DNA from 2 places in the Apibacter sp. B3706 genome. Region 2 is predicted to be linked to the other one. Evidence: riboswitches for the same ligand, from Rfam matches in the RefSeq annotation. Region 2 holds a riboswitch; the other holds the start of a gene.
The links. A riboswitch is a leader RNA that binds a small molecule or an ion and turns the genes downstream of it on or off. The one in region 2 is predicted to bind S-adenosylmethionine.
Positions count from the first base shown of each region.

Region 1: it holds a riboswitch for S-adenosylmethionine, as region 2 does, so the genes downstream of both, G8C41_RS06535 (TonB-dependent receptor plug domain-containing protein) here and G8C41_RS05685 (trans-sulfuration enzyme family protein) in region 2, are expected to answer to the same signal.

Region 1 covers NZ_CP049715.1:1,458,565-1,462,453, forward strand. The annotation lists gene G8C41_RS06535 (TonB-dependent receptor plug domain-containing protein) at 1-1,726, opposite strand, end outside; SAM riboswitch class I at 1,833-1,931, opposite strand; gene G8C41_RS06540 (MFS transporter) at 2,008-3,156, opposite strand; gene G8C41_RS06545 (ATP-dependent Clp protease ATP-binding subunit) at 3,272-3,889, opposite strand, start outside.
Region 2 covers NZ_CP049715.1:1,260,124-1,264,012, forward strand. The annotation lists gene G8C41_RS05675 (SDR family NAD(P)-dependent oxidoreductase) at 1-585, opposite strand, end outside; gene G8C41_RS05680 (MerR family transcriptional regulator) at 707-1,015, shown strand; SAM riboswitch class I at 1,335-1,432, shown strand; gene G8C41_RS05685 (trans-sulfuration enzyme family protein) at 1,592-2,728, shown strand; gene G8C41_RS05690 (homoserine dehydrogenase) at 2,757-3,889, shown strand, end outside.

The DNA.
Region 1 (3,889 bases), 200 kb from region 2:
ATGCTTTTGCCAAAGGACTGTCATTTCTAAATATACCTTTAGAAACAACTCCTGATCCCGACGATGAGATACTGGAAAAAGAATTATTAAAATATTGCTGTTGAAGAGACGGGGCTCTGAATCCATTACTGAAAGCTCCCCTTACAGCAAATCCGTTTACATATTCATAACGCACCGCCAACTTTCCTATCCAAGAATTACCAAAATCGGAATAATGCTCATATCTTCCTGCCAAATCACCGGTAAGTTTTCCTTTTTTAAATGCTACATCCGCATAACCGGATGCATTATTTCTGTCTTCTTTTAACGCATTTTCAGGAGAAAATCCTATAAAACCTTGAGCCCCCCCCTCTCCCAGTATATCGGTGGGAAGAGTAGATTCAGTTGCCGGATTACCAAATTTATCGTAACGCATCCATGAGCCTTCTTCTCCGGCCTTTATTCTATACTGTTCGTATTTAAATTCTCCTCCGAAGGCAATAGAAAGAAGTGTATTTATTTTTTTAGAAATATCCAGATTGATAGTATTTTGCATAAACTCATGTCCCCCGGCTTTAAATTCCGTTGGAGAAAGTATACCCAACGAAGCATTGTTTGTATGCGTAGCCTTATAATTAAAGAGGTTTTCTCCAAAGGTATTACTTATATCTACCATCCAATTATTATGCATATATCTTATTCCCGTAGAGTTAGAAATATCATAAATAGTGGATTTTAATAAAGGTTGAAATCCTATCGGATAAAGTTCTTTAACTACATTAGTTTTTTCACTGGGAAGTCTTCGGAATTCAGCTCCTTCTCCTTGTCTTAAACTTGCTCCGCCGAATGAGTAGAACTCATACTTTTCGGATAATGGATAAATGGAATTTATAAAAAACTGTTGATTTTTAATTTGAGCATCTCCTGCCCTGAAACGGAAGTCTTTTTGGGTTAAACCCATTTCTGCCATAATTTTTTCATCGTTTATTCTGGCCTGATCGGGATCCGGTGCAAAATCATAGGCAAAGTTATCGCCAAACTTGTCCAGATTATTATCATATGAACGATTGGTTTTATTTCTTTGGCTGACTACAAAAGAAAGATTGATACTTCCTCCTTTATCTCCTAATTTAGCCCCGTAATTTCCGCTAAAATTGTAAGTTTCCCCGTCATTTCTATTGGTTAATCCATAGGTGATGGATGCCGAGCCGCCCTCATTCTTTTTTAAAATAATATTAATTACACCGGCAATGGCATCCGAACCGTATTGAGCTGCCGCTCCATCTCTTAGAACCTCTATTTTTTCTATTGCTGAAACGGGTATGGCACTTAAATCTGTACCCACAGATCCATTACCTACCGTATTTTGATAGTTGACTAATGAGGTAGTATGCCGTCTTTTTCCATTCACTAATACCAGAACCTGATCGGGACCCATACCTCTCAAGGTAGCCGGATCAATATGTTCCGTTCCATCGGAAGAAGATTGGCGAACTGAATTGAATGAAGGTACTAAATAATTTAATAAGTCGTTAACGGTTAATTGAGGAGATGCCTTATCTATTTTCCTGACATCTATTACATCTATGGCAACGGGAGAATTTACTTTGGTTCGTTCTGAACTTCTGCCACCGACTACAACAATCTCTTCAAGATCAAGGGAATCTACGGCTCGTTTTTCTTGAGCATCCACATAATTGGTAAATTCTAAAATTAAACTTACCATTAACAAAGAAACTTTTTTCATTATTTTTCTTACAGTTAGTAAATTATATTTATTAAAACTGTATCAAGAAAAACCGGAAAGGAAAAAAGAAATTATTCACAACTCAACACACTCACAATTCGCGAATCACTCATCTTTCCCCTCAGGGCTGGAATTAGCACCAAGCCTAAGCAGGCCGGTTGCCAAGGTTTCACAGGGCCAGTCCCTCCACCTTTCTTGATAAGTGATGTAAATATACCATAATTTTCATAATAAAATAATTTTATATTATATTATTTTACCTCTAAGATAAAGAAATAAATTTACTTTATCTTAAAAAATCTTACCAAGAAAATTATTCCTATTCCAAACAAGGAAATGAAAGTAAAAGATATTTGTAATGAAAATTTTTCAGCTAAAAAACCAATGCAAGGGGGACCTAGAAAAAAACCGATAAAACCAATGCTGGTTATAACTGTAAGCGCTTGTTCTGGCGAAGCAGTTTTTGAATTTCCCGCTAAGGTATATACTAAGGGTACCACTGCAGATATACCCAATCCAACTATAATGAACGAAAGAAGTGTGGTTAGTAATGTTGGAAATAGAACAGCACAGATCATACCTGTAAAAATTAAAGATCCGCTGATGATCAACGTAACTTTTGAACCGAATTTCCGAACTATAAAATCAGAAATAAATCGTCCGCAAGCCATGGCTGCCATATAGGCAGTCAACCCATATCCGATATATTTTTTATCGGCTTTCACTATATTCCTCATATATTCATTGGACCAATCGGTCATCGTTCCTTCAGAAACCATAGCAAAAAAAGCTAGAAATCCTAAGACAATAAGATTTTTATCTACTCTGAAAAATTTTGATTTTTTCGGTAATTCCATCGGTTCTTCTTGGGCTTCATCCGGCAACAAGTATCTGAATAACCAAAGGGAAACCAGAATTCCTATGGAAGAATATAAAATAAAATGCTCTGAGGGTGGAATATTTTTAGCAATCATTACTGCTCCTAACCAAGAAGCAAAAAAACCTCCAATGCTCCAAGTACCGTGCATGGAGCCTATTATTTGGCCTTTATAGGATTTTGACACATTAACAGCTTGTGTATTTATAGCTATATTGGTTAAATTACCTATGGCCCCGTAGGCTATTAAATTGAGTTTCAATTGCCATAATTCACCGCAAAATCCAATTCCGATTAAAAATATAAAGTAAAGAATGATAAATATAAGAGTCGATTTTTTGCTTCCCAGCTTTTTTATAAGATTACCCGCAAAAGGTAACGTAATAAGTGTTCCGATGGATAAAAATAGTAAAACCAATCCCCAATTGGAATCGGAAACATTCATCGATAATTTAATCGTTGGAATTCGTGAAGCCCAAGTCGCGGAACTGCCTCCAAAGAAAAAAAATAAAAGGGTTACGGCCATTCTGGGCAAATGTTTTTTGTATATCATTGTTAATTCTCTCGGATTTTTTATGGATTGTATCTATTTATTAACTACTCCGGTATTTATAAAATAAAAAAAACCTGCTTGATTCAATCAAACAGGCTCTTCATTAATTATCTTTTTAATCTTTTGTCGGGGATTCTTTTTCCACCTCCCGTATTTTAATTTCCGTACTGTCTTTTTCTTTATTTAATCCAATATAGAGATGGTCTCCATCATGTATCGATGAATTGATAATTTCTTCAGCGATCACATCTTCCACATATTTCTGGATCGCTCGTTTAAGCTGACGTGCACCGAAATTTTTGTCCCATCCTTTTTCAATGATGAATTCTTTAGCTTCCGGAGATAATTCTACTTCATATCCAATTTTAGCAATTCTATCGTACACATTTTTCAATTCTAAATCTATAATTTTGGATATATCTTCCTTTTCCAAATTATTAAAGATGATAACATCATCGATCCTATTTAGGAATTCAGGAGCAAATGTTCTCTTTAAAGCGTTTTCTAAAGTAGATTTTGCTCTTATATCGGAAGATGATTTTTTGGCAGAAGTTCCAAATCCAACACCGTCACCGAATTCTTTGAGTTCACGAGTTCCGATATTGGAAGTTAAAATGATTATTGTATTTCTAAAATCTATTTTTCTTCCCAAACTATCCGTAACATGTCCGTCATCTAAAATTTGCAAAAGGATATTAAATACATCCGGATGTGCTTTTTCAATTTCATCTAA
Region 2 (3,889 bases):
ATTATATCGAAGAAGAGGCGTATCGATACTTCCCGGAGCAATAGCATTAACCCGAATTCCATCTTTTCCTGCCTCAAAAGCCAATGATTTAGTAAATGAATCTATACCGCCCTTAGTCATGGAGTAAGCAGTAGATTCTCTTCCCGGTAACATTCTGTGTGAAAAATAAGATGAAATATTAATTATATTTCCTTTAGATTTTTTCAAAGATTGATACAAATTTTGAGTCAGTATATAAGGTGCTTTCATATTAAGATTAATATGTTTATCTAACAAATCTTCAGATGTTTCTTCAAAAGGATTAAAACGACCGATTCCTGCATTATTGATTAACACATCAACTGTCTTTACTTTTTCTAAAATTAGTTTACCAACTGAAGGTAATTTATCAATTTCCGTTAAATCCGCAGAAATCAGAAAAACAGTTACGTGATACGACGAAAATTCTTCTTTGATGTTGTTTAATCTTTGAGGATCTCTGGCAATTAGAACAAGATTTGCTCTTTGTTGGGCGAAAGCACGAGCAATTCCCAAGCCTATTCCTTCTGTAGCGCCGGTTATAATAACATTTTTGTCTTTGATCATAGTGTTTAAATTTTAATTATATTTTATTGTTAAATATTTACATTTTATGCAAATTATTTACAATTACAAATTTAACTTTTATTTTGTATATTTACTTCAAATAATGTAAATAATTTACAAAATGAACGAAACCAATCATTTATCTTTCGATTTTAAATTTTTAGAGCAATTAATTGTGGGCATTGGCGAAGTTTCTCAAATAACGGGAATTCCTACCCGACAAATTAGGTATTGGGAAGATAAAGGAATTATCAAAAGTCTTACAGAACAGGAAGGAAAAAACAGAAGATACAATTATGAAAATATTAAAAAAATGATTCTAATAAAAGAATTATTGGAAGAAGGGTTTACATTAGATGCTGCGTCACAAAAATTAGACAGCCGAATACAAATGATTGAAAATGTATTAAAAAAGTTTTCCAACAAATAAAATCAGTATATAATAAATGGGTTGTTAAAAGATCATTTATATTGCAAAATATTATAATTAATCTTACTATAAATCATGCTTTACAGTAAATTATTTACCATCACAAAAAATTGTATTATTTCAACATGAAATTAATTTCGACGGTTATTTAAACGCTTCTGTTGGTAAATTCATTTCTGTTTAGCATATTTTAAATCTTATATTATAATGATTACTAAAGATGCATTACCTTTATAAATATTATAATAAAATGGTTTTTTATTGGAAATTAAAAAATAAAACGTATCTTTGTAATATATTTAGCGATCATTAATAAAATTACTTATCAAGAAAGGTGGAGGGAATTGGCCCTATGATACCTTAGCAACCCTCTTATATGAGTAGGTGCTGCATCCAACCGTAAAGGAAAGATAAGTCGAAACAGCTTACATACAAATACAAATAATACGAGCTTCTTTCGACCTACATAAAGAAGCTAATTCATAATTTAGCATTTAAATGGGAATCTTGTATAAGTTGTTTTATGATGATTAATGAATTTTAAGGCATTTATTAATTAGAAAAAACAACCTAGTCATGAAATTAGAAACAAAATTAGTACATATTTCTACTCCTGATGTACTTACCGGAGCTATTTCTACTCCTATTTACCAAACCTCTTCTTATGTTCAGGAAGAACCGGATGTGAATAAAGGATTTGCTTATACAAGAACGGCTAATCCTACTCGTAAAGTTGTAGAACAAGCCATTGCTGAATTAGAGGGCGGTATTGCCGGATTTGCTTTTTCATCGGGATTGGCAGCAACGGATTGTGTTTTAAAGTTATTAAAACAAGGGGATGAAATTATTGCTGTAAATGATGTTTACGGAGGTACTTATCGAATAGTTACTACAGTTTATAATAAATTTGGTGTAACCTCTAAATTTATTGATACTACTGATCTTCAAAATGTCTTACAAGCAGTTTCAAATAAAACTCGCTTCATCTGGCTGGAAACCCCTACAAATCCAACTTTAAAAATATCCGACATTGAAGAAATCGCTAAAATTTCCAAGCAAGTGGGAGCATTATTAATTGTAGATAATACATTTTTATCTCCTGCTTTACAACAACCGCTACGTTTAGGAGCAGATATTGTTGTACACAGTGGAACTAAATATCTTTCAGGACATGGAGATGTTTTATCCGGATTTATAGTTGTGAAAGATCCTAAAAAAGCCGAAGAATTAAAATATTTACAAAATACCTCAGGTGGTGTTCTCTCTCCTTTTGATAGTTGGTTAACCTTACGCGGAATTCAAACTCTATCTCTGCGTATGGAAAAACATTCACAAAATGCTCAAAAAATTGCTGAATTTTTAACTACACATCCCAAAGTAGATAAAGTATATTATCCGGGATTAAAAAATCATCCCAACCATCATATTGCGGCCAAACAACAAAAAGGGTTTGGCGGAATGGTATCATTTAGTTTAAAAGACGATACTTTAGAAGCGGCAAAAGATTTTTTAACCCGTACCAAAATTTTCCTTTTAGCTGAAAATTTAGGCGATGTTAGGAGTTTGGGTAGCCATCCAGCCACCATGACCCATAAATCAACCCCTCTTGAAGTTCGTAAAGAAACAGGAATACAAGATTCTTTAATTCGTTTATCGGTAGGAATTGAAAATGTGGATGACCTGATTAATGATATCAAACAAGCTTTAGATTAACGGTTAATTTTATAAATTGAATAATTGAATGATAAGAAATAAACTTAAATTAGGAATTTTTGGATTTGGATGTGTGGGAACGGGATTGTATAAAGTGTTAGAAGAAGCCGAAAGTGTAGATGCAAATATTAAAAAAATATGTATTAAACATCCCGATAAACCGAGATCAATCGATAAAAAGTATTTTACTACTGATAAATACGAGTTATTATCGGACCCTGAAATTGAAGTTATTGTTGAATTAATAGATGACGCTGATGCTGCTTTTGATATTGTTTCAGAGGCCATGAAAAACGGAAAAGCTGTAGTTTCGGCAAATAAAAAGATGATTGCCGAACATTTACCTGAACTTCTAAAGTTGGAAAAAGAATACCAAGTTCCCCTACTCTATGAAGCCTCTGTTTGCGCCAGTATTCCCATCATCAGAAATTTAGAAGAATATTATGACAATGATTTGTTAACATCGGTATCGGGAATTTTTAATGGTTCTACCAATTTCATTTTAACCAAAATGATCCATGAAAAACTTTCTTATCCTGTGGTTTTAAAAGAAGCACAAGAAAAAGGCTTCGCAGAATCAGATCCTACCTTAGATGTTGAAGGAATTGATCCTAAATATAAATTGTGTATTATTCTTTTTCATGCTTTTGGACTTATTACTAAACCGGAATCTATATTTAATTTTGGAATATCAAGAATTAGTGATTTTGACTTGGAATTTGCTCGTCAAAGAAATTTAACAATCAAGTTAATAGCAAGATGCAATAAAAATAATAATGAAATTACGGGTTTTTGTGCTCCTACTTTTATAGAAAAAGAAAATACATTAGCTCATGTAAATTATGAATATAATGGAGTGGTTTTAGAAAGTGCTTTTTCTGAAAAGCAACTGATGATCGGTAAAGGTGCCGGAGATAAACCCACCGGATCTGCCGTGCTTTCTGATATTTCAGCTTTAACGTATGATTACAGATATGAAAACAAGAAATATATTCATCTAAATAAACAATTACAATTAGTAGATACTAAAATTTATAAAGTTTATGTGAGATATCACGATCAATTTTCCGGTTTTGATGATTTTGAGTCCATCGAAGAACAATACAGCAGCCTTTCAGGTAATTATTTTATAGGCTTCATCTGTTTACATAAATTAGCGCA